Regions from separate parts of the Bacillus sp. 1A genome, predicted to be linked through region 2. Evidence: riboswitches for the same ligand, from Rfam matches in the RefSeq annotation. Region 2 holds a riboswitch; the other holds the start of a gene.
What was found. Region 2 has a riboswitch for S-adenosylmethionine ahead of ACUN0F_RS20130 (ECF-type riboflavin transporter substrate-binding protein). Riboswitches for the same ligand answer to the same signal wherever they lie in the genome.
Positions count from the first base shown of each region.

Region 1: it holds a riboswitch for S-adenosylmethionine, as region 2 does, so the genes downstream of both, ACUN0F_RS16440 (hypothetical protein) here and ACUN0F_RS20130 (ECF-type riboflavin transporter substrate-binding protein) in region 2, are expected to answer to the same signal.

Region 1 covers NZ_JBQYLZ010000001.1:3,220,259-3,235,354, reverse strand. The annotation lists gene ACUN0F_RS16460 (short-chain fatty acid transporter) at 376-1,722, shown strand; gene ACUN0F_RS16455 (group-specific protein) at 1,763-2,116, opposite strand; gene ACUN0F_RS16450 (NAD(P)H-dependent oxidoreductase) at 2,113-2,688, opposite strand; gene ACUN0F_RS16445 (SWIM zinc finger family protein) at 2,712-3,101, opposite strand; gene ACUN0F_RS16440 (hypothetical protein) at 3,356-3,673, opposite strand; SAM riboswitch class I at 3,714-3,812, opposite strand; gene ACUN0F_RS16435 (hypothetical protein) at 3,935-4,126, shown strand; gene ACUN0F_RS16430 (YwiC-like family protein) at 4,159-4,881, opposite strand; gene ACUN0F_RS16425 (ECF transporter S component) at 5,066-5,767, opposite strand; gene ACUN0F_RS16420 (ABC transporter ATP-binding protein) at 5,740-7,401, opposite strand; gene ACUN0F_RS16415 (energy-coupling factor transporter transmembrane component T) at 7,374-8,252, opposite strand; gene ACUN0F_RS16410 (DUF4430 domain-containing protein) at 8,275-9,114, opposite strand; gene ACUN0F_RS16405 (DUF4430 domain-containing protein) at 9,172-10,929, opposite strand; gene rraA (ribonuclease E activity regulator RraA) at 11,268-11,747, opposite strand; gene ACUN0F_RS16395 (YfcC family protein) at 11,949-13,379, shown strand; gene ACUN0F_RS16390 (endonuclease I family protein) at 13,522-14,349, opposite strand; gene tnpB (IS200/IS605 family element RNA-guided endonuclease TnpB) at 14,661-15,096, opposite strand, start outside.
Region 2 covers NZ_JBQYLZ010000001.1:3,933,158-3,950,521, forward strand. The annotation lists gene ACUN0F_RS20085 (penicillin-binding protein) at 1-554, opposite strand, end outside; gene ACUN0F_RS20090 (undecaprenyl-diphosphatase) at 914-1,513, opposite strand; gene ACUN0F_RS20095 (zinc-binding dehydrogenase) at 1,760-2,749, opposite strand; gene ACUN0F_RS20100 (GrpB family protein) at 2,920-3,432, opposite strand; gene ACUN0F_RS20105 (protein kinase domain-containing protein) at 3,560-4,441, shown strand; gene ACUN0F_RS20110 (sensor histidine kinase) at 4,527-5,795, shown strand; gene ACUN0F_RS20115 (YjcZ family sporulation protein) at 5,888-5,995, opposite strand; gene ACUN0F_RS20120 (energy-coupling factor transporter transmembrane component T family protein) at 6,131-6,931, opposite strand; gene ACUN0F_RS20125 (ABC transporter ATP-binding protein) at 6,924-8,627, opposite strand; gene ACUN0F_RS20130 (ECF-type riboflavin transporter substrate-binding protein) at 8,638-9,186, opposite strand; SAM riboswitch class I at 9,325-9,440, opposite strand; gene ACUN0F_RS20135 (aspartate/glutamate racemase family protein) at 9,594-10,274, shown strand; gene ACUN0F_RS20140 (macrolide family glycosyltransferase) at 10,324-11,502, opposite strand; gene ACUN0F_RS20145 (peptidoglycan D,D-transpeptidase FtsI family protein) at 11,840-13,966, opposite strand; gene ACUN0F_RS20150 (ATP-binding protein) at 14,189-15,976, opposite strand; gene ACUN0F_RS20155 (Cof-type HAD-IIB family hydrolase) at 16,446-17,297, opposite strand.

The DNA of each region.
Region 1 (15,096 bases), 710 kb from region 2:
TTGATATATGATAGCTAACTAATAACCTTACATAAACGCTTTTAAAAGTTCTTGAACTAAAGGAATTACTCCACCTAAAAATTTTAAAACTGCCATTGCGATTTCCATATTACTTCCTCCTCTTTGCTGTATTAAGATGTGTTGTATATTTATGCTTTCATTATAATAAGCTTTTGCATTTGCATCAATTCATTTTTATATGCAATATTTCATATTGGGGAAAAGCAACTTTTTCTGTCAGGGTGATGGTGATACTACTCTTCTTGACAATATTTCAATCCCTCTAAAAATATCGGAATTTTCTAATTATAAAAGGTTATGAACGAATCAACCTCGAATAATTGTAATACATATACATAAGGAGGTTGATCTATTTTGTTTCGTTCTTTTACTAATGGTTGCGTCGCCTTAGTGCAACGTTTCTTGCCAGAACCGTTTATTTTATCATGTTTATTAACTGTTTTTGTCATTTTCTTCGGCATGTTTGCGACTCACCAAACACCTGTGGAAATGATTAATCACTGGGGTAATGGCATTTGGGGACTACTCGCCTTTTCTATGCAAATGGCACTTGTACTCGTGACAGGATCTGCTTTAGCAAACGCGCCTCTCATTAAAAAAGAATTAACGAAAGCGGCAAAACTACCGAAAACGAATGGACAAGGTATTATTGCCATTTCAATCGTAAGTTTACTAGGAGCATACATAAACTGGGGATTTGGTATTGTTGTATCTGTTTTATATGCAAAAGAAGTGGCCAGGCATCTTGAAGGATTAGATTATAGACTAGCAATTGCTTCTTCTTACTCTGGATTTCTCATTTGGCATGCGGGGCTTTCTGCTTCTATTCCTCTTACGTTAGCAACTGGCGGTGAAACGTTAATTAAAACGACAGCTGGAAGTATTAAAGAAGCGATTCCAATAACAGAAACGTTATTCTCACCATACGCACTTGTACCAGTTATTATTTTTCTCGTTACGATGCCTCTCATTAATAAAGCGATGCATCCAGATGAAAAACATACGATAACTGTAGATCCTAGCGTATTCCATGAAGAAGCTGCCGCTCAAGAAGTAGGAAACAATACGTTCGCTGAAAAAATGGAAAATAGCATCATTATTACACTTTGCGTTGGCTTGTTAGGTCTCATTTATATTTTCAATTACTTTTATACGAAAGGCTTTAACCTTACTCTCGATATCGTTATTTTTATGTTATTAATTGCTGGGCTTATTTTCCATCGTACTCCGATTCAATATATACGCGCTTTTTCAGATTCTACAAAAAGTGCTTCTGGTATTTTACTTCAATTTCCGTTTTATGCAGGAATTATGGGAATGATGATTGGAGCTAATGGTGAAGGACTTTCACTTGGAGGAGCTATTTCGAATTTCTTTATTAGCATTTCAAACGAAACGACTTTCCCTCTCTTTACCTTTTTAAGTGCTGGCATCGTTAATATTTTCGTTCCATCTGGCGGCGGCCAATGGGCTGTACAAGCACCTATTATGATTCCAGCTGGTGCTGAACTTGGTGTACCTGCAGCAAAAACAGCAATGGCAATTGCGTGGGGCGATGCTTGGACGAATTTAATTCAACCATTCTGGGCATTACCGGCATTAGCGATAGCTGGTTTAGGTGCTCGTGATATTATGGGATTTTGCGTTGTGAACTTACTATATGCAGGATTCATCATTAGTCTATGTTTCTTATTTATTTAAACGAAAAGCTAGTTTTATGCTAGCTTTTTTACATAATAAATCACTTATTTCCCGTGCAATTTATCACGGTCTTCCACTCTATCTCCGTAAGATATAACGCCTCACATGCAAAAAAATCTTCACATACTTTTTCAATTAAATGTGGATTTTTCTTAAGGAAATTCCACTGTAACGCTTTAGGAAGAAAATATGTTTCATATTCTTTACTTCCTCTTACCACCTCATCAACTTCTCTTTCACAAATCCCTCTTATTAGATAATCATTTCTTAATTGAATCGTCATTTGTTGAAATGTTTCGCTACATTTTTTCAATTGAAGTAAACACGTAATATACGTTCGCAAAAGTTCGTTATCATACCCACAACAGTTTAGAATACGATCGATTTCATTCATAATGTACGAGCCTTTTCTTCTATTTGTACTAACCATTTTTCCCGCTTCTCTAGTTTACTCGTTTTCACTGATTGGAAAACTGACCGTTTTATATCGCGAATACCGCAAAAACGTAAAATACCTCTCTTCATCATAATCCAATCTGCTGATCGGTATAATAATGCGACGTACCATAAAGGCGAGTCCAACGTATTAATAACCCACGCTTTCTTTCCGTTCAATAATCCTTTCGGCAGGGCACCTTCATATTTATAAGCAAATCCAGCTACGAAAATGCGATCAATAAATCCTTTTAAAATAGCAGGCATCCCCCACCACCATATCGGATAGATGAAGAGAAGCGTATCTGCCTCTTCTACTAATTTTCTATATCGCGCTGTCTCTTCCTCATTTACTAAATCACGTCTTTTCTTCTCTTCATTAAATACAAGGACTGGATCAAATTGTTCCTTATATAAATCAAGTACCGTAACCGAATGATTTGTTTCTTGTAATCCTTTTTGCACATGCTTTAATATCGCCGCATTAAAACTGGAAGGACTAGGATGGGCGTATACAATTAGTGCATTCACTACATAACAACTCCCTCTATAAGTTAAAGTTTCCCCTTCTTTAACATCTTCTCTACAATTTGTACGTTTTTCGAACTTTGTAATAAACGATTTAATACGATAAGTAATTCTTCCTTGTCTAAATCTTTCAGTTTCTCTTTCAACGTACTCTCACCAGCATCTTGAATATCATAAACAACTGCCGCCATATGCTTACAATAATTCTCATATGGACACTCGCAGCTACTTTCTGTAAAATTTTCAAGATCAATCATTACTTCATAGTTTCCTGCATTTCCAGTAACAAAAGCAAAAACTTTCTTATCATGTATTTCAACCTCTTCTACATGTCCATCTTCATAATATTCGTATCCTCTATCTACAATGTATTTCGGAATCCATTTCGTTATATCATTTAGTAAGTAAGCGTACATAACAACACCTCTTCCTTTAATTCCCTTTTGACTTCCACAACCCCTGCATGTTATTCTAATAACTGTCAAATAGCAAGTCTATATGACAAAACGACTGACACCTATTCGGCGGAGGTGTCTCTTTTCATTTGCAGCCGATATGAAGTGCCTCTTTCAGGCACATTCAATCTTTGACACTACACACTCAACACCATTCCCTTGTATCAGGCTGCTTAAGCAGTCTTTTACTCTACATACTTCAAAAAAAAGAGAGCTTAGCTCCCTTTTCCCGCCTTATAAAATACCCCTTTTTCAGTATAGAGATATTCATCAGCTAATGTAATTTTCCCATCCAGTTTCAGTTCATCTAATAGTCTTGATAAATAAAATTGATGTAACATCTTTTTCGTGAATTTTCCTTCATGATGCGAAACGATATGTTCTTGAATATCTAACAATGATATTGGCTTATCTTGCTCTATCATATATTCATAAACTGTACTACGCAGTTTTACGTATTTTTCGAGTGTCACAGTACTTCGCAACCCCTTTCTTCTTAATATAAATTTTCGTAATCGGTTTTTTTGCAACAAAAAAACCTCTCCGATAAGAAGAAGTTACGTATATATCTTCGTCTTATCTCCCAGAACAAATATGTTCTGCTGGAATTAGCACCTGCATCGCGGTTGCTGGGTTTCATCGGGCCAGTCCCTCCACCTCTCTGGATAAGAAAATATTCACTTAATTCTTACTATACGTAATTTCATTCTAATTGTCAAATAAATATAACAAATTATATTTTGTTCCTTACTGTTCATACTATACATATATAAATATGCAAGGAGGATTATGAAATGCACGAAAATGCTCGCGGATATGTCCAAAATTCTTTTCAATCATTACAAGAAGCAAAACATTGTTTAGAAGAAGCGCTACAGACTGTTGAAAAAGATTTTAATCGCGCTCGTATTGAACAATCACTTTATGCGATCGAACAAGCTATTCAACGCTGTGATTACACGGTTCATATTTTAGAACAAGATTGAAAAAACTTCCCATCATAAGGTGGGAAGTTTTTTCAAATGGCATACTTCATAATTATTACCGTTATAATTAAAAAATATACAGAATTAGCAATTTCTAAAACCCCTACTTTTATAATAGAAATTTTTTTGCCATATAACATAATTGCTCGAATGACACTCGGTATAAAAATAAGAGAACACCACGGATTGATAGCAAATACAATGATTGTTAATATAATATGATACCCCCATGATATAAGACGATACTTCGGGTTATTTTTCTCGCGAATCATCGTTTTTACATAAAATGTACTTCCTAAAAAATATAAAAATGAAATAAGCGCAATAAATAATGCTGTTTTATCTATAAGTTTCATTGAAAAATAATAACTAACTAAACCACCAATACAGAAAACAATAATCGCACTAATATCATTTAGTAATGCTCTTTCATTTTTTTGACGAGCGTAATACATATTTACAATAAATAATGGAATCATGAATACTACGAATAAAAGAATGCGCCGTTCATATAATAGAGAAATCATTCCAAATACGAACGCGATGATAAAATATACAATTGCAGCATGTAAGTACTCTTTTTTTCGTTTTTGCTTTATGTACGTAAGAAATGGATACGTAGCTAAATAGATAAAGAACCAAGCTAAAAACAATGGAATATGATACATAGTAGGTTTCCCAAGTATGACACTTAATAGAAATGGTATAACGAGCATGGCCCATGCACCGTGTTGCTTCGGAATAACTAACTTCATTAACTATACACCTCCCTTATGAAAATAGTTCTCACCTACTATTATACAAATAAATTTATATAATAACGGGTATATATTGAATCTATTTTTTGACAATAAAAAATGCTCCTTACAATATGTAAGAAGCATGAAAGAGGCAAACGAATATGTAAGTCGCGACCCTACCTTATATGAGTATGCTTTTCTATGCCGTGTTATGCTTATCTAATATGCCATATTTCTTTTTAAATCTTGTAAGAATCGTAATCCAAGACGTACTAAATAATAGTAAGAAAACAACATTTGAAATTGCATGACTCAAATCGAAATAAAAACTTGCGATATAATACGAAACGACTGCTTCCCACGTTGCCTCACGTATGAAACCGAGAAGCCCCCATAAGTTCATAATCCAGCCAAATAAAAACCCAACAAATAATCCGTATAGAAGTCTTCCCCATAGCTTTTTCATTAAAAATGTATTACGTAATAATCCAGCTATAAAACCAATCATGCCCCAAGAAAACATTTGCCACGGCGTCCACGGACCTTGTCCTAAAAAGATGTTAGATACGATAGCCGCTGTTGCACCGATCATAAAACCAGTTTCACTCCCAAACACAATTGCAGAAACGATAATGACAAATGAAGTCGGTTGTACACTTGGTAAAATAGAAAATGGTACACGGCTAACTGCTGCAATTGCCGCTAACACAGCAACGAGCACAATTTCACGTGAAACAAAAGCCTTTCTTTCAAAGCGGATATAGAAAGGTAACATAATAACAACTAATAAAAACAAACTACTTAACATGTAATAACCGTCCATGATAAGTGTAGTAAAGAGTAATGTGCCTATTATTACTGCAAAAATACATATTATGAATGCAACATATCGTTTAGACACGCTTCGTACACATCCTCCCACGTTAATGCATATGGCAATTCTTTTCGAATGAATCGATTAATAGATGTTGTATAAAAGAAGTTTCCACTAAAAAATTCTTTCGGTGCATCATTCATAATAACTGCTCCGTCAAATAACATCATGCATTGATCAACGTATTTCGCTGCAAACTCAATATCATGCGTTGCCATTACAATTGTTGTACCTTCTTTTTGCAGCTTTCTAAATAGCTCTCCTACTCTTTCTTTTTTCCACGGATCTAATCCCTTTGTCGGTTCATCAAGTAACAATAAAGTCGGCTTTGATAATAACGTTGTACATAACGCAAGTAGTTGTTGCTCTCCCCCGCTACAATCATGCGGATGGCGTTCTTTAAGCGAATACAACCAAAACTTCTTCAACATATCTTCTGCTATTTCTTTTCCTTGTTCTCCGTATAACTCACGTGCACGTTCATACACTTCTTCCCACACTGTATCAAATGTAAAATGATAATACGGATGCTGTGATACATACCCGATCCTTTTAAATCGTTCTTTCGAATCAATTTTATGTATCACTTTCCCATTCCACTTTACTTTCCCTCTTCTCGCTTTTTGCAATCCCGCTAAAATCGTCAAAAGCGTGGACTTCCCGGTACCGTTTTTTCCAACGAGAGCTACCCATTTTCCTTTTTCAATCGATACGGTTAAGTCTTGTAAAATAAGTGGACTATTTTTTTCATATTGAAACGAAATATGCTCTGCACTTAAAATAACTTCGTGTTTTTCACTTTTTGCTACTGGCTCATTCACATATGATATCTCTGAAAAGTTATTCAGTTTCATTTGCGCTTCTCGCACTGTAAACGGAATATCTTCTACATTCCATTCTAAAAACAATCTTGGAATTTGCGGAATAAATGGACGGAACTTTTCAACTTCCCACATGTTCGCTATAACCGTTTTAGGGCTGCCATCATACACGATTTGACCATTATTCATACAAATAACGCGTGTTGCAAGTGGTATCACCTCATCTAAACGATGTTCACTTAAAACGATCGTAATTCCAAGTTCTTCATTAATACGTTTTAACAATCCTAAAAACTCTTTCGCAGCAATGGGATCTAACTGCGCCGTCGGTTCATCTAATAATAATAGTTTTGGCTGCATAACTAATACCGCAGCTAAATTGACGAGCTGCTTTTGCCCGCCAGATAACGTATGAACAGATTGGTGCAATAAATCTTGAAATCCTAAGAAGCTAATAAGCTCTGCTATTCGTTTTTGAATAATCTGTGATGGTAACCCGATATTTTCTAAAGAAAATGCTAATTCTTGAATGACCGTATCCATTACGAGCTGATTTTCTGGATTTTGAAATACCATACCAATTTCTTGTGCAGATAATAAATCAGGTACTTCCCCTAATAAAACGTCATCATAAAAAATTTCTCCTGAACGTGTACCGATTGGAAGTAATTCCTTTTTAAAATGTTTCAATAAAGTCGTCTTTCCAGAGCCTGACCCTCCAGCAAGTGCAATAAACTCTCCTTTTTGAATAGAAAGAGAAATATGCTGTAACGCATATTCGTTTTCATCAGTATATACAAATGATAAATTGTTTATTTCTGCATGCGCCACCATATCCATTCCTTTCCTTCCATTATAATTGGTAGACTAATAAACATCGTAAATACTCCAAACATCATTCCATCGTATTGCTGAAATAGAATAGATTCGACTTTCGGATAAATGATTAACTTTCCTCCGCCATACGTACTACATATAATAGCAATGATAAATAGAATACTTAAATAAATGAGCGTGTACCAATCTCGTCTTTCCATTCTATACCGAATATACGTCGTACGCTTCGTTACACCAAACCCACGCGCTTGCATAGAATCTGCTGTTTGCAGCGCATCTTCTAATGAACAAATTAATAATACTTGCAGCAACTGCATACCATTTTTCACTCTTTCAACAATTGAACCCGCATCTACTTGTACGCCTTTCGTTTTTTGGACGAGTGTTATTTTCTGTAATCGCCTCATAAACAAAGGAACAAACCTCACTGTAATCATCGTTAACAACGCTACTTTCGGTGAAATTCTAGAAAACAAATATAAAAATTTATGACTTGAAATAATATCATTATACGAAGCAAACGTAAACATAATCGCAACTAGTAATAATCCCATTACTACTCCAAACATAATCGCCTCAAGCTTAATACGGCTATCCCCTAACCAAAATAACGTAGTTCGACCTCTATGCGTTAATAATGAATTAAATAAAATGACCATAAAAAAGAAAACGATTGTGCTCGGTAACATCTTTCTTATCTTTTCACTATTCCCTTGCATTATATTGATTATGACGATTAATAGTATTGCCCCAATTAAAAAAAGAGGATGAAGACACATCATACATAGTATCATCACCCCGATATAATAGAAAAAATTCACAAAAGGATGTAAAGAAGAAAAACTTATTGTCATAGTCCTTTACCGAATGCCTTTCTTATTTTAATACAAACACCCACTCAATTGTATCGCCTGGCTTAACTGTTACTACACCAGCACTATGATTTGGAAAAGCACCATTCACACGATATTTCCATCCACTAGTAGCAGTAACATCTTTTTCATATAAATCATTAATCCCTTTTACATAAATATCACCTTTAGAGCCCATTGCATCCACATCTAAACCTGTACGCTGCAATACTTTATAAACAGTATCGCCTTCTTGTACATCCATTTTTTTCGCACCTAATAAGTACCCTTTATCACCTTTTACTGAGATAGTGACTTGTTTTGGTTTTGGTATTACTGGATCTGGCACTGGCACTGGCGGTACTGGATCTGGTACCGGTGTTGGTGGCGTTGGTACAGTTGCTTGTTGCTCTTTATTCGGATCAACCTTCTGCTCCTGCTTCGGTGTTTCTTTCGGCTGATTCACAACCTTCGCTTCTTCTTTTACTTCTGGTGTTTTCGGTTGTTGCTGTTGTTTCTCTTCTTGTGCTTTTTGCTGTTCTGGTTGCTTAGCAGCGGCAGGCTGTTCCTGAGGTTTCTCTTCTTTCTTTACTTCCGGTTGTGCCTGCGGCTTTTCTTCTTTCGGCTTCTCTTCTACTTTTTGTTCTTGCTTCTCTTTCTGCTCGTCTTGCTTATTTTGCTCTTGTTCAGCTTGTTTTTCCTCCGGCTTTTCTTCCGGTTTCGCTTCATCTTTTTTCTCTTCTTGTTTTGCTACCTCTTCTTGCTTTGGTTCTACTTTCTTCTCAGGCTTTACAGCTGCCTCTTCACATCCAGCAAGTAGCCCAAGTGAAAGCATTAAAGAAATGATCCATTTCATCTTACTCATGTTGTCTCTCACCTTTCATATTAAAAATTAGGAGCAAATGATTGCTCCTAATTTTTGTTAAGCTGCTTTACGTCTCCATAATACATATGCAGAAGCAATACATAATACACCCATACCTACTTCTGTAGCTGCACTATGAGAGGATGCTCCTGTTTTTGGTAACGTACTACCGTTTCCTGACTTTTTGCTTTTAACCGGTTCGTTATCAACAACAACTTTTAAATTATCATCTTTCGTTTCTTGTTGTACTTGTTTTTGTTCTTCTGGTTGCTCAGTAACTTCTTTTTCTACTACAACATTTTCTGAATCCACATTTGGTTTCTTATCGATTTCAGGAACAGATACATTTGACCAGTCATAAATCGATTTTTCAAGATCTTTAAACTGAAGTAGTGCTAATAACGCTTGCTCTGTAGCCATTCCGCTACCGTTTTGATCACTTGGTAACCATTTGAATTCACCATTTGGAAGTTGATATGACAGTAGATTTTGCACTGCCTTATGTAGACGGTTTTGATCTACATCTTTCACAAGTGATAGTCCAATAATTGCTTGCGCAACACTATTAGAATTTTCTTGTCCATCAGCAGAAAAACCACCGTTTTCTAGCTGTTCGTTATATAAATAGGCAACAGCCTTTTGCACAGCTGGTTTCACATCTTCTCGTTCTTGATAAGGAGCTAATGCTGATAAAACCATACCTGTTACATCAACGCTACTAGCACTGTCTTTACTACTTGCACTATCGTAAGTCCAGCCGCCATCTGTATGTTGCGCGTTTAAAAGCGCATCAACTAAAGCAACTCGATTCCATTTTGAATTCACTGGAACTTCATATTTCTTCGTATCAAATGCAAGTAATGCAAATGTATAACCTGTAACAGAATTCACTTTATCTGATTGGTACAATTTTTGAACTAAATTATGTTCGCCAACCTTTGTAGGGTCTGCTTGCATTGCATTCATCATAATAATCGTTCTAGCTAAATCTGTCGCTGAAAAACGGTTAATGCGCTTTTCTACTTTTTCAGTTACTGACTTAACATAATTTAATTTCGCCTCAATTGGAACATTCTTTCCAGAACGAGAAAGGCCTAAAGCTACCCAATCACTTTCAATTCCATCTTGTAACATCTTTTCAGATGTCTTAGAGATCGCGTCATTTACTTGCGCCGCTGGAACTTGAATGTTCTCTTGCTTTGGTTGTTCTACTTTTTCATCATTTGTTTTTGGTTCTTCTGGTTTTTCTTGTTTTGGATCATCTGTCTTTGGTTCTTCTGGTTTTTCTTGTTTTGGATCATCCGTTTTTGGTTCTTCTGGTTTTTCTTGTTTTGGATCATCTGTCTTTGGTTCTTCTACAGTTTTACAAGTACCAAATTTATCTAATGTTTGCTGTAATGTTTCCTGGCTCATATTGCTCCAGTCTGCAACAAAACGAAAGACAACAACATCTCCAGCATTTAATTTATAACTATCTGCTCCAACTTCTGCAGATTTATCATTTACATCATACAACCAGCCGCTTGTGTCCCCAGCCATTAAGCCGTCAATGCCTTTGACATACGTTCCAAAAGACATCGTCTCTGCTGTTACTTTGTCCCCCATGACTTTTTGCAGCAAACTTAAAGCTGTTTCCCCATCTGTAATTTGCTCTTCTTTCGGACATAACATAATGCCCTTTTGTGATTCACCAATAATTGCAAGTTTTGCTGTATTGCCTTCAGCAAACGTAATATGTACTGTATTCGCAAAAGAAACAAATACGAGTGTAACTGCCATTAACGACGTAAGCAGCCATTTTTTCAACATTGCCATCCCAAAATTTCCTCCCTTACTACTATTTACACAAAAAAAGGCCCTTCAAGGGCGTGCAATTGACACTCTTTTTTTGTAAGTGTCGAACAAACTGTGCAACACCTCCTACCCGCATCATTCGCGGCTATATTTGTATAGGAAAAATAATTTTGTTTATGAACGTATCATTGTGATAACATTCACTTTTTTAGGCAAAACTGACTTCCATTCAAGTTATCGTAAAACGATAAACCTATACATTCTGTTAATTATAAATTTCTGTATTATTTTACTATTGACAAAGAATTTTGTCCATGCTTTATCGGATTTATTTTCTAAGAATAGTAGTTTACTATCCTTTAACGATGCAAACTCTTCTCACTAATAATGACTCCATCTTCATCCGCATACACATATTCATTCGGCTTCCATTCTACTTGTCCAAATTGCAATGAAATATCACGCTCTCCTTTTCCCTCTTTTACACTTCTATTTGGCATCGTCCCTAACGCTAAAATACCAATATCAATATTCTTTAGTTCACTAGAATCACGAACATATCCATTTACAATAATCCCTGCTAGCTTTCTTTCCTCCGCAATAGCTGCCAAATTATCACCAAGTAACGCACAATTCGTAGATGCTCCGCCATCAACAACTAATACCGTTCCTTCTAGTAATGTTTGCAATCCTTCCTTCACTAATACATTATCATCCTTCACTTTTACCGTTGCAATTTTCCCGTGGAATTGTTCTTTCTTCCCAAAAGACCGAAAAGACTGGCGACATATTTGTAATTCCTTTTCAAACTCATCACATAGATCCGTAGTTTTCCACATCTTTTTCCCCTCTTTTCCCTATTCTTTCTATATAACATATTCTTTGATTATTTTCGTTTCCCTGTCTAACGTTGCAATAATTTGTATGTGCAGAAAAAGGACAGAAAAACTATTGCCTTAAAAAGCCACCTTTATTATAATCTATTTCACGGATAAATTTCAGAATATTAAAAATTAACTAAGTGAAAAAGGAGGGTTTTTATGCAATTACATACCAAGGTAAAAAAGCAGCCGAGTAAACGAAAGTTTAAAATGCCTGACGCGTACGTACTACTATTTTTTATTGCCTTACTTTGTGCCATTGCTACATACTTCGTTCCTGCTGGAGAATTTAAAAGAGTTACAAACGGTACTGTTACAACGACAATACCAGGAAGTTATCATTCTGTTCCACAATCGCCGGTAGGATTTGTTTCTTTTTTTACCGCTATTGAAAAAGGAATGACACTTGCTGCTCCTATCATCTTTTTAATTTTATTTACAGGTGGAGCTATTGCGATTCTTGAAAAAACAGGCGCTCTTGACGGTTTAATCTATCATGTAATTAACAAATTTCGTAATCAGCAATTACTTTTCATTTGCATTGTCGCCGCACTCTTTTCTATTCTCGGAACGACTGGTATTATCGTTAACTCAGTTATTGGCTTTATCCCCATCGGCATCATTGTTGCACGTACATTAAAATGGGACGCTATCGTCGGCGTAGCAATTATTTATTTAGGCACTTATGCTGGTTTTAATGCTACTATATTATCTCCCTCACCTTTAGGCATTTCACAAAAAATCGCAGAACTCCCGATGTTTTCAGGGATTGGTTTACGTACCGCAATCTATATCTCTTTTTTAATTGCCACTATTTTATATATTAATTGGTATGTAAAACGCTTAAAAAAATCGAATAAAGGAAGCATTCTCGGAGATAACTGGTTTCCAAGTAATGCTCTTTCAAGTGAGAAAGAAATAGAGAAAACAGAAGTTCCTTGGACAATACGTCATAAATTAATTTTACTCGTTTCAGCTTTATCATTAATTGTATTTTTAATTGGCGCTTTTCGTCTACATTGGACAGACGCCGAAATGACCGCTACTTTTATTTTCATAGCAATTACAGCGGGAATAATAGGCGGCATGAAAGCAAACGATATCGCTTCTACTTTTCTAGCAGGCTGCCAAAATCTCATATACGGTGCTTTGATCGTCGGAATGGCTCGTTGTATTTCAGTCATTTTAGAACAAGGCAAATTGCTTGATACAATCGTTAACCAACTCGCACAGTCTCTCGAAGGACAAAGCCCTGTATTTGGCGTTATCGGTATGTATGTAAGTAGTGCCGCATTACATTTTCTCATTTCATCAGGGACAGGTGAATCCGTTATTTTCATTCCGATATTAGCTCCATTAGCTGATTTCATGCACATTACACGCCAAGTTACAGTACAAGCTGTTATGCTCGGCGAAGGTGTAGTGAACTGCCTCAACCCAACTTCCGGTGTTTTAATGAGCGTTCTCGCAGCGAGCGGCATTTCTTACGGAAAATGGATTCGCTTCATGGCTCCACTTGCATTCATTTGGTTTATCATTGGACTTATTTTTCTTATTATTGGCGTGAATATTGAGTGGGGACCGTATTAAAAGACTCATATTATACTTTACTTAATAAAATATCGATTCTATTCTCCAATCCTATAAAAATCACTTATTCTAGTATAGATATAAACAGGGATTGATCATAGTGATCAATCCCTTCTCTCAAAGTAAAATACCTTTAAGTATGTTACTTCCAAATTTTATTTACCCATTCCGGATGATCAATAAAAGGATTACGATTATGTTGATATTTCGTAAAAATCACTTCATTACGCTTTCGCTCTAAATCATCTATAGGGTCTTGTTCATTCCATTTTAGTAAAACGGATAGTTTGCCCATGTATGGATCTTTATTGTTATTCACCTTTTCATTTAATTCTAAGTCTATTTCGCCGTTGTCTCCTTCATAACGAACAGCCATGTAAAATAGCATTCTAGCGATATCTCCTTTTACACTATCACGAGGTTCCCAAGAATCACTATCATATTTACATTCTGTCGCTTCCGAATGATTCACACCACCATTATCAAAATCCAGATTTCCACGTGAACTATTTACAGATACATCCGTCGCTCTTAAATGATGCAAATCTGTTCCAGCTCCTGCAGTCGTTCCAAAATCACCGTGAGATTTTGCCCAAACATGCTCTCGGTTCCAATTATCAACTCCTGAACCATTCGTAAGTTTCCCTTGCGAACGCCCAGTATATAAGAGTATCACATTGTTTTTATTATTTGGATCTTCATCAGTATCTCTTAGTGCTTCCCAAACCGCACTGTATGATAACTTTGTATGATCATCAATAATATTATGAAGTTCCTTCTTTAACTCTAAACCCGTTTTTCCTATTGCATTATTATAATATGTATCATCATAGCTTTTTACAGTAATCTCTTGTGGTGATGCAGAAGCTACTTCACCGTGTATGATATTTGTGAATGATAGAGATGCAGTACTTAAAATAAAAAATGAAGATAGTGTAACCATAGCAAGCTTTGTATTTCGAAATTTCATATACCCATTTCCCCTTTAAAATATAATTTAAAGCTATTAACTAAAAAATGCTTTCTAACCCCCAAAAACTTTTAGAAAGCCATACCCATCCTTTTCTTTTTATTTAATACAAAACTCTATTGAGTCTGTATTATTTCCACACTTTTTGTTTATCTACTTCTCAAGGAATATCCTTCTCTAGTAAAGATTATTAAAATATTCTTTTCAATTAAAAAGTAGTTTAATGTTAACTTTTGAACTACCCCCACTTAACACTCTAACGAGCTGTTTGAAGTGAGGGATTCCTACGAACACCAAGGTATCCCTCAGTTTTATGAGTAGGCAATCCCCGTAATCCCTACGGTTAGGAGCCTTATGGCCTCTTTTCTCAAATTTTCCGCTGCATTCACATCTCTATCATGATACATACCACAAGAAGGACACTTCCATTCACGCAGGTTCAGGCTTTTCACATCTTTATTTTTGTAGTCGCAATGCGAACAAGTTTGGGAACTAGCGAATGTTTTCGACACCACAATCACTTGTTTCCCATACCAGCATGCCTTATACAACAACATCGCTTTGAATTGTGACCATGATACTTCTTGAATCACTTTCGCTAGTTTGTGATTCTGTAACATATTCGATACTTGCAAATCTTCTATCCCAATCACATCGTGGTTTTTGATGATCCTTGTAGAGAGTTTTTGCAAGTAATCCGTTCTTGCATTTTTGATTCGTTCATGAATACGAGCGACTTTAATTCGC
Region 2 (17,364 bases):
TCAAGTCCGAATTTCCCTTCTGTATTTCCTTTATCGTCAGGTCTAGCAAAACCAAGAATATAAGATGCAAAATCTTCATTTGGATATACTCTTGCTTTCTCTGACATAAAGGATACACCCGGGATTTTTAATTGTTTTATTTTTTCCTTCACTTCCCTAGATAAATTCCGACCAACTTTTCCAATTTCAACTTGCGTGCGTCCATCATGAAAATTTTTTAATACGTCCTCTTTATCAATTTCAAGCGCATCAGCTAATCGCTCTGCGGTTTCATCTTTATTTTTCACTTTATTTGTTCCTTTTAAATTCACAACAACACGATATGTTGTGGAATCTTGGACTAGCACTTTTCCAGCTTGATCATAAATCGTGCCACGATTTGCTTCCAAAACACCCTTTTTATTATGTTGTTCAGTTGCAAGGTCCTTTACATCTACATTATGGACGACCCCTACTGCTTGAATATAGAAAAAACGCAAAAGCATAATAAGAAACAAAACAATAAAAGCAACCATAAAATACCGCGCGCCTTTATTCGTTTGAAGTTTATGCATATTTATCCCCTTTCTTTCACAATTAACTACTACAGAGGTGTGCTACAAATTATGTAATTTTTGCTTTCAATACTATATGTTTCGAACTTTTCCTTTTAATTCCTTTAAATCGTTCTGAAAGTAGCTGTTGTTTCTGCTTTTATTTTTCTATTTACAGTACGGTGCGTGAAATTTACGAATATTCCGTCATAAGATAGTTAACTTATACAAATTTAATAGGAACTTTTGATGCTAATTCCGTTGTTCTTTCGCCACTCTTTTCATACGCATACCCTTATCTTGTGCATAATAAAAAAGTTCCCTTCTGGATTTCCAAAGGAGAACTTTTTAACAAACCTATAAATAGTTATTTATAAAAATTAAGCTATATGATTATATTTCGCTAAAAAAGGAATTCGTTTCGCTACCAATGCGTACATTTTAAATACAAATTTCGCTATCGGTTCAAACATACGTGTACTTTGCACTACTAAACTGCTCATAATAAATGTTAAGAAAGCTGCACCAAGTATATCTAGAGGATAATGAACTCCTACGTACATACGTGATACACCAACTAATACTGCCCAAATAAGAGCGACATATTTAAGTTTTTCTCCTCTAAGTAAAAATACAAATGCGATGGAAAATACAAGTACAGAGTGATCACTAACAAATGATGAGTCTGCTGCATGTGGTACTAATTGATGTACATTATGTGATACAAACGGACGTGGGTGGTAATATACCGCATGTATCACAACATTTACTAGTAATGCGATAATGACTGAAAGTGTCGTATATAACACTGTGTATTGTTTTTTAATGGCATTGACTTTTTTTCCATTATTAAACCATAAGATAAACATAAATAGAATGGCTACATATGCAGCGCTATTTGTAATAGCAACCATTAGCGTATCTAATAGTTTGGACGATTCAGCAAAACTATTAAACCATTGAAATACTGTGTAATTCATAATACTCTCTCCTTAAATAAAAGCATTCTTGATTTACACAGTATACAACATCAATATGAAAATGGGCTTAAACTTTTCTCATCTAATTCTCATTTTATTATTACTCATTTGACAATATTGAGACTAATTATTACGGCTAATTATGTATAAAGCTGAAAAACCTTTAAAACAATACGAATTACATACTTTTCATATGTAGAATACATAACATTGTTACTTAAATATAGTAGTTGCGAAATCGTATTTTTAATACATACGAAGTGCGATATTACCAAATTGTTCTCCTTGTTCCATACGACTTAATGCCCCAATGGCTTCTTCTAACGAATATACTTTATCAATAATTGGTTTAATTTTATGTTTCTCAATAAACTTAACCATTTCATTAAATTCCTCACGGCTACCCATAGATGTCCCCATAATATCGATTTGGTTATAAAATAATGCACGTAATGGCAATTCAATTTTATCTCCTGAGCTTGCACCAAAATTAACAATTCTCCCATTTGGTTTTAATACATCAAAATATTGTAAGAATGTTGCTGGACCTATACTATCGATTATTAAATCTACTTTCTCTCCGCGTAAACTCTCTTCCCAATTTCCAGAACTATTAAAAGAAAAGTCTGCGCCATATGTTTCGGCAAACTGTCTTTTGTTCTCTACCCTTGATGTAACACTTACTTTTGCGCCAATTGCTTTCGCAAATAACATGGCAAATGTCGCTACACCGCCGCCTATTCCCGGAATTAAAACATGTTCTCCACACTTCAATTTACCCTTTGTAAAAAGCGCTCTATATGCTGTTAATGCCGATAAAGATAAAACTCCAGCCTCATCCCAAGTAAGATATGACGGTTTTGCCACTACATTTTCAGCTGGCACAATAACAAATTCAGCAAACGTTCCATCTTTCGGTCCACCTAACACCTCTGGTAAATCTGGTACTTCGGTAATATTTTCCCATCCAATGCTAGGATTGATAATAACCTCGCTATTTAATAAATTATTTGAAACACCTTCTCCGATCTCTGTAACAATTCCTGAACCATCTGACCCTATTACTAACGGCAGCTCCATTTCTTTTCTATTGTATATAATAAATAAATCCCTATGATTTAATCCTGCAGCTTTTAACTTTACTTTTACTTCACCGGCATTAAGATTTGTTTCAGGTAAAAATTTATATTCTAATCCTTCTACCCCTTTTTTATATTGATGTACAATAGCTTTCATTGTTTAATTCCCCCTTAATATTTTCAATGTACTAGAAATATCGAAATAAATAAAATAATCCGTCTCCAATAATTAGAAATAATGTATATCGTTATGACAAAAGAAAAAATCCCTCCCTATAAATAACGTAGGAAAGGTTTTTAAAATTTTTTAGATAAGAATCTGTAATTTTAGTTTTTTTGAGTTTTGGCCAATTCTAAAATTCTTTGAATAAACGGTGCTTTTTCCTTTGTATATGAAACACGATCAAAAGGATATGTAGTTGCAAGTTTCTCTTTTAATTCTCTATATTCTTTACGTGCCCATTCATGTTTTATTAGAAAGTCTCGAAATAAAAGATTGTTTTTCCATTCGTCACTATTATAAATATAAACATGCAAATGATGGGTACCAGCTCTCCATTTTCCCTTTCTAAAAAAACGTCGATTAGGTGTTTCTTTTGGAACATACTCATATCCAATTTTTAATAACGCTTCAATCCACTTTTCCGTAATTTTCAAATCAGTTACACCAATCATCATATCAATTAGAGGTTTCGCTCCTAATCCTTGTACAGATGTGCTCCCTATGTGTTCAATAGCAATACATTCTCCTCCCAATAATGAAATAAATTTCTCTTTTTCTATTACATACTCTTCATACCAATCTTTTTGATATGGTTTAATAACGATTTGTTGTTCCATATTGTTCACCCTCTTATAAGTGTTTATTATTATATTTATAAAATTTCATGTAATTAACATAGGATTTTTACAAAATATGTCGAATACTGAAATATACAACTTAATTATAATAAATGTGAGGTATATTATGAAAGATATTCCAGTTGAAATTCAATTAAATCAAGTAACATTCCAATTAAAAGAACATCATAATTTTGATTGGCTTATGAAATTAGGAACCGTATTTGCGGTTTTTGACCAGCAAGATTCAGGAAATCTATCTTTTGGTGTAGAAAAAGATGGTCATAAGAAATTTATTAAATATGCAGGGGCACATACAATTGCATATAACGGAAAGACCAGCGATGCAATTGATAGATTAAAAAATTCAGTTTCCTTATATGAAGAATTAAAGCATGAGTCACTTATACAATTAATTGAACATTTTCCCGTTCAATCTGGATATGTCTTAATTTTTGATTGGTTTGATGGCGAATGTCTTCATTCACATTGGAGTTTCCCGCCTCCTGAGAAATATAAAAATCCAAACTCTCCTTATTATAAATATAAGCATTTATCTGTTTTGGAGCGAATTCAATCCTTAAATTCTATGTTTTCTTTCCATACATATGTCGAAAAGGAAAACTATGTAGCAATAGATTTTTATGACGGTAGTATTTTATATAATTTCCATACAAATGAGACGAAGATTTGTGATATTGATTTATATTCTAAAAAACCATACGTGAATAAAATGGGAAGATTATGGGGTTCCTCTCGTTTTATGTCTCCTGAAGAATTTGAGCTAAACGCTATGATTGATGCAAGAACAAATGTATTTAATATGGGGGCGATGGCTTTCGAAATTTTAGGAGGTGGAATAGATCGTTCCTTTACAAAATGGGAAGCAAGTAGGAATTTATATGAAATAGCGTATCGTGCTGTAAATGAAAGCCGAGCTGAACGATATGAATCAGTTAAAGTATTTTATGAAGAGTGGATTAACGTGGCAAATGCTGAAAAGATATAACCTATATTATTAAAAACATAAAGTTTCTACTATAATCATGTATAATACATATAAAATGGAAATTCAAAATAACGAGGAAAATATTATGAACTTTGTTTATATTAATCAAAACGTATTAAATAATCTTCTTTACATTTTAAGTAGTATATTTATTTTTTATTTTATATATGATAGCGGACGCTATTTAAAGAAATATAAAAAATTACTTATTATCCTTTGTACGAGTATCCCTCTTATTTTATGTATGCGCTATCCAATCTATATGGATGAAAATTGTATTCATGATTTAAGACAAATACCAGTTATAATAGGCACACTTTATGGTGGCTTCCCTGTTGGTATCATTTTGTTTGCTATTTTATTAATTACAAGATTTTCATTTTATGGATTTAGTATGTTAACAATACTCGTTTATGGAACAATGTTTATCGTTACAGCATTCGCATCCGCAAAATTTAATAAGTATAATAGAAAAATTAAAGTAGCTTATGGAATGTTTTTAACATTTTTTCTAGCAATATTTACAACTGTAATTGTATTAACTTTATCAGATTTTGAAGTAAATAATTTGTACATCATTTATTTCATAATATTACCAACCATTTTGATGTTGTTTGGCATTTATTTTAATGAAGTTTTAAAAGATGCAGTATGTATGCGATCGAAGATGATTAAAATGGAAAAAATGGAGATTGTTAGCCAACTTGCTGCTAGTATATCGCACGAAGTAAGAAACCCCTTAACTGTCGTAAAAGGATTTACTCAACTTTTAAAAACACCTAATTTAACTCCAGAATCAAGAGATGAGTATATTGAACATATACTTGAAGAGTTACATCGTGCACAAGGAATTATTGATGATTATTTAACGTTTGCCAAACCTGCTTCAGAAAAATCAGATCATATTTCAGTAGAACAAGAGTTGAACCGAGTTATTAATATGATCTTACCATTATGCAATATGAATACAATACATATTACAAAAGATTTTTCCACAGCAACAATTGTAGGCAATAAACAGCACTTTCAACAATGTTTTTTAAACTTAATAAAAAATGGGATTGAAGCAATGCCTAATGGTGGTACTTTACATATCTCCTCATCTATTAGTAATAATAAAGTTATTATTCGAATTGAGGATAGCGGAATTGGTATGTCACAAGAGCAAGTAAATCGATTTGGTGAACCATATTTTAGTACAAAAACAAAAGGTACAGGTTTAGGTACAATGGTTGCTGTTAAGATCATTGAAACGATGCAAGGTAGTTTGAAAATCCGAAGCGTTATTAATAAAGGTACAACTTTGACAATTACATTGCCGAGATGTAATATGAACTCATCTGAAAACAAATAAAAAAGGAGCATAATTGCTCCTTTTTTATTTGTTTCGATACATAAGTATCTTCTATGTTTTTTAAGTTTACATTTGTGGAGACTAATTAGAAATTAGTACCCTCCGCCCCAGCAGCTGCATCCAACGATAATTAATAAAATAAATAACACAACTAATAACGCGAAACCTCCACCAAAACCACAAGAACCACCGTAACTCATATTTTCTCCTCCTTTTGGTTTGAAAACTAATAGGTAGTTGATCATTTTAACTGGTTCGTATTATACATTATGTAAATATCCCTTTTTTGAGCATGTCCACATAAAAATAAGTAAAAGCACTCATTTGAGAGTGCTTTAAAATGGATACCAAAAGTTTTGAAATACATGTAACTTTAAATACACTGCAACAATGAAAATAAAAATACCTACAAATAAAGCAATGAAATCCCCGCTTTTCGCTTTATTTGTATAAAACCACGTTCGTGTATTCTTCTTTCCAAATCCTCTTAAATCCATTGCATTTGAAACTGTATCGATTCTATCTAGTGAATGAATAATTAAAGGCCAAAAAATTAAGACACGGTTTTTCATACGAATCCATAAACTTGCTTCTCCTTTTTCAAAAGCTACTCCTCTCGTCTCTTGTGCATGTTTAATAACTTTATATTCGGACTGAATATCAGGTATGTAACGTAATGCAATATTTATTGCATATGTAATCTTATAATGAATTCGAAATTTACTTAAGCTACTCACAAATTTGCTTGGATCAGTCGTATATATAAAAATAAGTGTAAATGGTAATAACGTAAAATATTTTAATGAAAGTGTAGCTGCATAAAATAATGTTTCATATGTAATTGTTGCATATCCAATATGTAAAAACGAAGTATATGATTCGGTTAATTCAGATCCATGAGTTGGTGTAATAAATAAAATCATGACAGAATTTAATAAACTAAATGTAAATATAACAGTAAAAACAAGGCAAATTTTACGAAATGGGATTTTAGCAACTAGAAGTCCGATACATCCAATCATAAATACAAATAGCAATATACGAAAATCAAAAAACAAAAAAGTAAGTGTCATACAAAAAATAAATAACAACAATTTCACTGCTTCATCCATGCGATGAAAATATGTACTATACACCTTCCTCCCTCCTAATATCCTCAAAATAATGTTCCATAAACCTTTCAGGATATGAAATTCCACTAAATTTAACTAGTTTGAATAAAGAACTTTCCCTTAGGTTCGCCCTTTGTAACGTTTCTGTATCCCCTAATACAACGCACGCGGAATTATTCGCAATAATTTCCCCTTCATCTAGAACAATCGCTCTGTCTGCATATTCTAAAGCGAGATTCATATCATGTGTGATAAAAATAAAAGATATTCCCTTTACAGCTAGTTTTCTAATAAACGACATAAACTGTTTATAATGATAATAATCTTGTCCCGCTGTCGGTTCATCTAATATGATAAGTTTCGGATTTGCTATTAGTACAGATGCAATCGTTACTCTCTTCTTTTGTCCATAACTTAATGCCTGAATTGGCCAATTTCGAAATGGATACAAACCACAAAGTTTTAATGTTTCTTCCGCTCTAAGCTTAATTTCTTCCTTTGAAACCTTTTTTAATTTTAATGAAAATGAAACCTCTTCTATAACAGTAGGTTGTGTAATCATCTGATTTGGATTTTGCATCACATAACATATAACCTCACCACGTTTACGAATAGACCAAGAATTGATATTTACTTCATCAAATACAATCCTATCATTTTTTGTTTTGTTTATGCCTATAAGACTATGAGCTAATGTTGATTTACCGGCTCCATTATGGCCCAAAAGTGCTACAATTTCACCTTCATATATAGAGAAATTTACATTGTCCAATACTTTTTGTTTATTAGGATAGGAGAATGACAAATTCTCTACTTTCAATAATTCTTTTTTTGTAGGAGTACCTTTAAAAGAAACTTGCTTCTCCATCCACTCATCTATTACGCTACGAACACTTTCTCTTTGAAGATTTTCAAGCGGGTAATATATTACGTCATTATTACCATCAAACGGCAATTTCTTTAATACTTCTACGTACATAGGCTCTCTTAAGCCGATAGATGGTAATATATTTGACGCTAAAATCTCTTCTGGTGTCCCTATCGCAACAATTTCCCCTTCATTCATTAAAATGATTTTATCTAAATCCAGGTTTAACATTTCTTCTATTCGATGTTCAATAATTACAATTGTTTTATTATATTGTTTATGTATGCCTTTAATAAGTTCTATCGTATGTAAACTACTTGCTGAATCTAAATTTGCTAACGGTTCATCGAACAATAATATATCAGCATTTGTTGTTAACAAACCTGCTAAAGAAACAGTTTGTTTTTGCCCTCCTGATAATTCATGTGGACTTTGTTTATGAAAAGCATGCATCTTTACCTTTTTTAATGAGTCCGAAACAATCTTTTTCATATCATCTTGATTTACACATTCATTTTCTAAATAAAAAGCTACGTCCTCTTCTACTGTAAGACCAATAAATTGAGCATCTTGATCTTGCAAAATTGTTCCTACCTGTTTACTCAGTTCAAAAACACTCTCTTTCCTCGGGTCTTTTCCGGCAATTAAAATATTACCAGTACTAATCCCTTCATAAGAAAAGGGGATTAGCCCATTTATACAATGAGCTAACGTTGACTTCCCTGAACCACTCCGTCCAGCAATTAGTACTTTTTCTCCAGGGTATATATGAAATGTAATGTCTTTTACAGTAGGCTGCGCAGCATGTTCATATTGAAAGCTGAATTGTTCAAAAGAAATGATTGGTTGCATGTTAACATCCCTACTTTTCAATTTTTAAATGTGTATGTTTCTTATTAGATTTAGCTAGACCTATTGTAATTGGCAATCCAAGAACTAAAAATACAATAACATCAGCAATTGTTGCTCCTAATACTTGTATAACAATTTTGTCAAATGGTTCTCCCATCACAATAACATCGAATGCCCCAGCAAATATAATAGCAATGACAATACCAATTAACCCAGTAATGGCTAAATAAGAAATATCCCGCTTATTATACGTCCCGTTTTTCACACTAAAGCTAACTCTTTTTTGAATGAGGCCCATTGCAAAGCCGATAATGCCTGAACTAATAACCCAACCCCACCAAATACCCCAACCAGCGATTGTATCTGTTACGGTATGACCGATAAGTCCTATTAAAAGTCCTGCCACTGGACCAAATAACGCTCCAAAAACGGTTAAAATAGCTAATGCAGGTTTAATAAATGTATTGGGTGCAATAGAAAATCCCCAAAGTCCTAATATCCCGTATAATGCTGCTCCAATTCCGATTGCTACTACTAACTTTGTTGATAATTTGTTCATTACAATCCCCCTCCCGTATTAGTCAACTTTTATTACTCTATATTTATTTTGAAAATGAATTATGCATCGACACTCCCTTTCTATACAACAAAAAATGACCCCTTACATAAGAGGTCATTTTCTTCACGTTCAAGAATCCTCTTATCTTCCAAAAAACACATCGTGTCCTCTGCGGAATTAGCACCTTCCTATAAATTTATATAGGGGTTGCTGAGGTTTCATAGGGCCGTTCCCTCCACCTCTCTGGATAAGTATTAATTTGTAATTCGTATTATGGCACTAATAAGTATAAATTTCAACACTTTTCTAATTATTTTTATTTTTCGTTTAACGGTACATTTAAATCATTGTATTCTTATCGGAATTGTGAAATAATGAATTCAAAATAGTTACGGGAGGAATGTACGATGAAAGTAATCGGTTTAATTGGTGGACTAAGTTGGGAATCTACATCGTTATACTATAAACATATTAATACACTTACACTCTCTCAATATGATCAAAATGCGAAGCTTGTTTTATATAGCATGGACTTTGGTGAAGTAACTACTTTATTACAAAATCATCAATATGAAGAAGTGAAAAACGAATTAGTCACAGTTGCAAAAAAGGTTGAAAAATCCGGAGCTGATTGTTTATTAATGTGTTCCAATACGGTCCATTTATTTGCTGAAGAAGTAGAAAATGCAATATCTATTCCACTTCTTCACATTGGTGATGTAAGTGCTAAAGAAATGGTAGAACAGAATATAAAGCGTATCGGACTATTGGGTACGAAACAAACGATGGAACAAGACTTCTATAAATCACGTCTAGCAAATTTTAATATTGAGACAATCATCCCAACTGAAGAGGAAAGAAATTTTATTCATCATGTTATTTTAAATGAATTAAGTAAAGGAATTATTTCAAAAACATCAAAAGAAAAACTTTTACAAATCACAAACTCATTAATTCAAAATGGCGCAGAAGGTATATTGCTAGGCTGCACTGAAATACCATTACTCATTTCCCAAAACGACCTTACTGTACCTGTTTTTGATACCGCTTTTTTACATGCAAATACTGCTGTGCAGTTTGCAGTATAATAATATAAAAGCATAAAGGTAGTGCCTCTATGCTTTTATATTGTCTAAACTATTTATTTAAAAGAGATGTAATCACTGCAATTGCTTCTTTTGAACCACCACATTCTAAAAAACTATCATTCAGTTTTCGTATACCATGCTTATACTTTTTATTTGAAAGAACATCTGTTACCGCTTCTTTTAACGTTTGCACATTAACATTCTCTTTCAATAACCGATGTGCTGCTTCAAGTTCAGTTAATCTTTGCGCTATCATTGGTTGGTCTTTATCATGTGGAATAATGACAAATGGAACATTAAAATAAATAGCATCGTGTACGCTGTTCATGCCGCCATGTGTAATAAAAACATCTGCTTCACTTAATATTTCTGATTGGGGTACGTATGAAGCAATTATAAAATTGTCTGGCGCTTTCTTAATTTTAGAACGATCATTTCTATCACCAATTGCCATTACAACTATTCCATCAAAATCCGAGAAAGTATCAATGCACGTATTAAAGAATGGTTCAAGCCCTTCAAGCAGTGTCCCCATTGAAATATATATAACTTCTTTACCTTTAAGCAATTCAAGTGGAAACTCTACATTTGTTTTACGATTTGAAATACTAGGACCAATAAAAATGTTATTTCTTCCAAATAAATCGCTATTAGGTTGAAAATAGCGACTTGTGTACACAAGAGTAATATCTCCCTTGTTATGCATAAATTGAAGATTATTTTTAGGCGTTACTCCAAATTCATGTTCCATTTGATATAGTAACTGTTCAGAAATTTTATCAGGTTGGAATGGTATTTCTGCATTTGGATGAAAAGGTAATGTTTCCAAAAAATTTGGAGGAATTAAAAATATAGGAGAAGAAACTATGCCTGGAATATGTAAATACTCCTTTACTAACTCTCCAGCGCCAAATATATCATAAATTACGAAATCAAAATGTATGTTTTCACATAATTGTTTCGTAATTTCTAATATATATAAAGAAGTTTGAACATGTACACGAAAGAAAGAATTCAGCCCATCTGGAGTTTCAGAATCAATAGAAATCTCCTTTAATAAATCTGGATGTGTATATACAGTAGCTCCCAAATCTTCAATTCTGCCTTTAAATTGTTCTGTCGTAATATAATGTACGTGATCACCTCGTTCAGTATAGGCTTTGACTAAACTTAATGTAGGATTTACATGTCCCTCTGCTGGAAAATTAACCACTAAAATATTTAGCACTTATTTCTCACTCCTTACATTTCAATTCGCTTATTAAGCATACTGTAATTATTACCGTCAACCTTCACCTAATAGTCCTAATATGCTTGCTACTTTAGGTTGATAAATAATTGTTAGTGATTAAATTAAAAAAGGCATCTACATAAGTAGATGCCAAACCGTGATAAGGAGTGTTCTGTGAGGTTAGAATAAGCATTTCAGCTTGTCCTATGCTATCAATATATGATTTATTTTATAAAATGTGAATAATTGATAGAATGATTTTACCTCTCTATCACCCATTTTGAACCTATTTCTAAATAAGTCGATTCTAGTTTCTGTACTATTTCATATGTTTTTAACCTTCTTGAGAGCTATCTATTTTTATAGTTTCTCCAGTCAATCTCTTATTTTTCAATTCAAAATAAGCATCTAAAACTTCTTTTCCAATATCAGAGTTAATACCAGATTTATCATTAATAACCCACGGCACAACTACAGAGAATGCTACTTCAGGATTATCATACGGCGCATATCCTGCTAACGTTAAATTATAACATTCTCTTCGCTCACCTTTTTCATTTCTTCCAATATCACTTTCTCCACCGTATACTGTCTGTGCTGTCCCTGTTTTACCTGCTGGCTTATAAGATGCTTTTTGGAACGCCCTTACTCCTGTTCCATCACCTTCTTGGAATACCTTTCTAAATCCTTCTTTTACTTGATTTATATATTCCTCTTTCATATCTATCTTATTTAAAACGATTGGTTCTACTGAATGCACCACTTTACCAATCTCATCTTTTTGCGACGTTTGCTCTCTTACCTCTTGAACAATTTGTGGCTTCATTCGATATCCACCGTTTGCGATTGTTGAAATATACTGTACAAGCTGAAGTGGCGTATAGGTGTCATACTGGCCAATTGAGTAGTCTAGTAAGAAACCAGGTTGATTATCTTTTTTACCAATTTGTCCAGCTGTTTCATTCGGTAAATCAATACCCGTTGGAACACCTAATCCAAATTGCCTGAAATAATACCTCATTTTATCAAAGTACTCCTGTTTAATATTTAATGAACTATTTTTCACATAATCTACACCTGCAATTTTTAATGCTGTATGAAACATATACACGTTTGAAGAGACTTGTAACGCTCTTAAATCATCGATATTTCCAAACTTTTTCCAAGACTTTTTTTCCTTAGTTCCTTTAAACTTCATAGGTGCATCATAAAAATATGTACCTGGTGTTATAGCTTTCGTTTCAAATCCAGTTAAAACTGTCGCACCTTTAACTGTTGATCCAAGCTCATAAGAACTAGTCATTGTGCCTAATGCATAGTCTTCAACTTCTGTTTTTCCGTCTTTTTCTACAAGTCTTTTCCCGGCCATAGATAATACTTGTCCGTTTTTCGGATTCATCATTACAACGAAAGCACGGTCCAACATGGATTCTGACGCTTTATATGCCTTTAATATTTTTTCAATACTTTCTTCTACTTTCTTCTGTAATTCCATATCTATTGTTAAAGTTAAATTCTTACCGCTCTTTCCCTCAGAAACGGTTTCCGTTCTAATTGTATTACCTTGTTTATCTGCAACGCTTCTTACTTCTTTTTTTGTACCATGAAGTACATCTTCATATTGCTGCTCGATATAACTTTTTCCAACCCTATCATTTCGGCTATAATCACGTACCAAGTAATAATCTAATCGTTCACTTGGTAATCCTTCATCGGAATTAGAAACATTTCCAAGAACAGATCGGAATAATCCATCATTTACATACACTCTCTCCCAATCCACCGATACGTCTACACCTGGGAGATTCGCTAAACCTTCACTAATTATAGTAAATTCCTTTTCACTAACATCTTTTTTAATAATTTGAGGAGCCATTTGATAACCAGAAGTCATCTTACTTTTAATAGCTAACACTTTTATATCTTTCTCTGTTAATTCCTGAAGATTTTTATCTGTAACCCGTTTTCTTTTTAACTCTTCTATTTTTTTATCTAGCTTCTTGCCGCTAATATCCTTTTCTCTAAATGTATCTATTTCTTTTTTCGATACTAGATTTTCAGCCAGTTTCGGATTTAATTGCATCCAAAAATCTTTCTTATCTGTCTCATTTAACTTATCTATATCTTCTTGCGGCATTTCAATTATGTCTGCAAGTTGTCTTGCAGTTTTTAATATATCTTCTGATTTTACACCTTTCATCTTTGTATATGTAATTGTACGTAAAGATTTATTATCAACTACTGGATTGCCTTCTCTATCAAATATTTTTCCGCGTGGGACAGATAGGCTCACAGTTGCATTTTCTCTCTTTTCTACTTCATTTTTATAAGTCTCTCCATCGAAAATTTGCACTTTACCTAACTGTATAATCATTGCAGAAAATAATAAAAATACACAAAGAAATAAAATATTTAACCGCGTCGGTATTGCTCTACCACTTTTTTTCTCATGCTTTTTCACCTTGTCATAATCTCCTCCTTACCGAATTCCTACTAATAATTGAATCTATATATTAAAAGTAATGCACATTTTCTATACAGTACTTTGCACAAATATTAATATACTAATAAAAACTTAATAGAAATTAAAACAAAGGTTAAGAAAAGGTAAAGTTTACTAAATTAAATATAAAAATCCCCAATAACCAAAAGTTAAGCTTTTGGTTATTGGGGATTTAGTAATTTAAGAGTTAATAATTGGACGTATTGATTCGAATCTATCATCATAATTTGATAGAGATTTTTCGCTCTGAGCTTTCGGCAAGTAAATCGTTACTGTTGTCCCGACTCCAACTTCACTCATAATACTTATATTTCCTTGATGACTTTCAATGATTTTATAACTTAACATTAATCCGATACCGGTACCTTTTTCTTTCGTACTATAAAAAGGCTCACCTAATCTCTTAATTCTATCTTCAGGTATCCCTATTCCTTCATCAATTACATGAATAATAACACCTTCATCGTTTATCTCTTTAATATGAATTGTAATTTTCCCGCCATCTGTCATAGCTTCGATTGAATTTTGCAAAATATTAATAAACACTTGTTTCAATTGATTTTCTGAGCACTCAATACTTATATCTTTGGTGTCTGCATATAGTTCTACTTGAATATTCGTCATAATTGCTTTTGTATTCATTAATGAAACGACATTTTTATAAATTTGATAAATATTTTTTTGTTCTGTATTTATTTCATCTGTTTTAGCGATTGATAAAAACTCTTGAAGAATCGCTTCTATTCTATCAATTTCAGAAAGCATTAAATCAAAATATTTTTCTTGATCTTCTTTATTAATTTGGAATAACTGTATAAACCCTTTAATAACTGTCAATGGGTTCCTCACTTCATGAGCAACACCAGCTGCTAATTGACCGATTGCTGCAAGTGTATCTGACTTATTTAGCAATTCTTCTGTCTTTTTCCGTTCTGTAATATCACGTACAATGATCATAATTTTATCATGTAATAATGGTAAACATCTGGCTTCAAAGAAATTAACACTATCATTAATTGTAAGTGGGTATTCAACAATTACATTCGTTGCTTTTTCCTTCACTTGAAGAATTGCTTCCTGAAACTGCTGCGCCACTGGCGATGGTAATACTTCGAAAAAATTTTTTCCCATAAAAGCTTGTGCCGGTACGTAAAATTTTGTAGGAGATCCTGCTTTATAATCTATAATTGTGCCATCATCTTTTGTTAAGAAACATAAATCCGGTAAAGCCTTAAAAATCAATTCCAATTCAGACGTTTGTTGTTTTAACTGCTCTTCTATCGCTTTTAAATGTGTAATATCTACACCAACAGCCCAGTAGCTATATCCTTTTACAGGAAACTGTTCTGAAATATTGGACCACATGATTGTTTTGGTTTCACCATTTTTACATGTTAAGTGCATTTCCCAATCTCTGAAATTTTTTCCACAAGTTAAAAATTTCGTTTGTATTTGGTGACGATAATCATGATCAGGGTACAATAATTGAAGTGCATGTGGATTCCCTATTATTTCTTCAGCGGTATAACCTGTTACAATTTCACACTCACGATTCCACAGAACAAAATCTCCATTATAATCAAGCGCATCAACCATAACGGGCATATTTTGTAAAATCGTATGTAATTCCTCTTCTTTTCGAGAGAGCAATGTTGAATTTTTACTTTGAAATATTTTTGTTGCTCCATCTATAATTAGATTTGAAAGCATTTCAAAGTATTTTTGACAATTGAAAATGTCACTTTTGTTTGACCATACTACAAAAGATCCTAAATGTTGATTGTATAAAAAAATGGGGATTTCAATTTTGGGAAGTTTACATATTTTCATTTCATTTATTCCAAAAGAAAATATACATTCTTTTTCAGCATCAAGAAGTTGATGTGATATGTTGGTTAATTTATAAAACTGTTCTGCCATGGTTTCTATTGTACTCACATCAATAAGTTCCATTAGCCGCGCATTCATTCCTTTTTCACCTCAATATGTAAAATTAATACAAATTCAAAATTTATACTTCTCCATTATACGTAGAATGTGCCTTTAGGTATATAGCTGCAGAATAATTATTCGAATAAATTTTATTTTTCAATTAAAATAGAGAAGAATTAGCGTATAAAATGAATCCTTAATCAGTACGTATTTTGTTCATCACATATTAATTCTGAATGTACGACCAACCTAAAACGGGTACTCATGCAGAAATCGGATTTTAATATCAGAGTCATACACATCGATTTTAGTAGTATAAAAATACAAAAAATACAAAAAATACAAAGTTCATAAATTTTTCACAATTAATATGAAAAATATAAACATTTATTCCAATATATTCTATATAATAAAAAGTAATAAGGCTTCTATGAATCTCATAGAATACCTTACCTCTAATAAAAAGAAAAAAAGAATCCATTTGGATTCTTTTTTTCTTTTTATATTACATTACATATTTATATAAAGCATGTGCAACACCGTGTTCTTCATTTGATAAAGTTTCGTATTTACACATTGCTTTTATTTCTTCGACTGCGTTCCCCATTGCAATTGATATGTTTGCTTTTTCCATCATGGATACATCGTTTAGCCCATCACCTATCGCTACAGTATTTTCAACTGGAATATTTAGATGTTCTGCTAAAGTATATAATCCATTTCCTTTTTGAGCATCTCGATGATTAATCTCTAAATTATGCCAATAGGAAGATGTAATTGCTAAATCAGTATTATGCAGAAACGCTGCTTTTAACTTTTTTAATTTTTCTATGTCATAAGAAAATGGTAAAAGCTTATGCACATGTATATCAGTTTCTACAATCGGTTTACAACTTTCTGCACTATGAAACGCTGTATGCTCAAGGTATAAAGCTGCGATCGTTTCTAATTCTTTCAAGTCGAAATTTTCTCTTGAATTCTTCACATACTCAATTTCATTACGTACACTCTCTACTCCATAATCCGGTACATACACACCTTTATCAGTATAAAGCTGATAATATAAGCCATTCTCTTCAAGATATTCTACAATCTCAAGTGCTTGCATATTTTGAATTGGATATCTCTTCATCATTTTTTTATCTTTATATATAAGCGCACCATTTTCCGCAATAATTGGACACTCTAAATTAACTTCTAACAACAATCTTTCAATATCGACGATAGAACGTCCTGTACAAATTGCTACAACATGACCCGCTTCCTGACATTTTTGAATTGCTTCTGCATTCTCTTTACTAATCATTTTATTTCCCGAAAGAAGAGTTCCATCTAAATCAATTGCAATTAATTTCATTATTTCTTCACCACTTTCTATATATACACGAATTTATATTAAACGAAAGGTATCGTTTTCATACTGA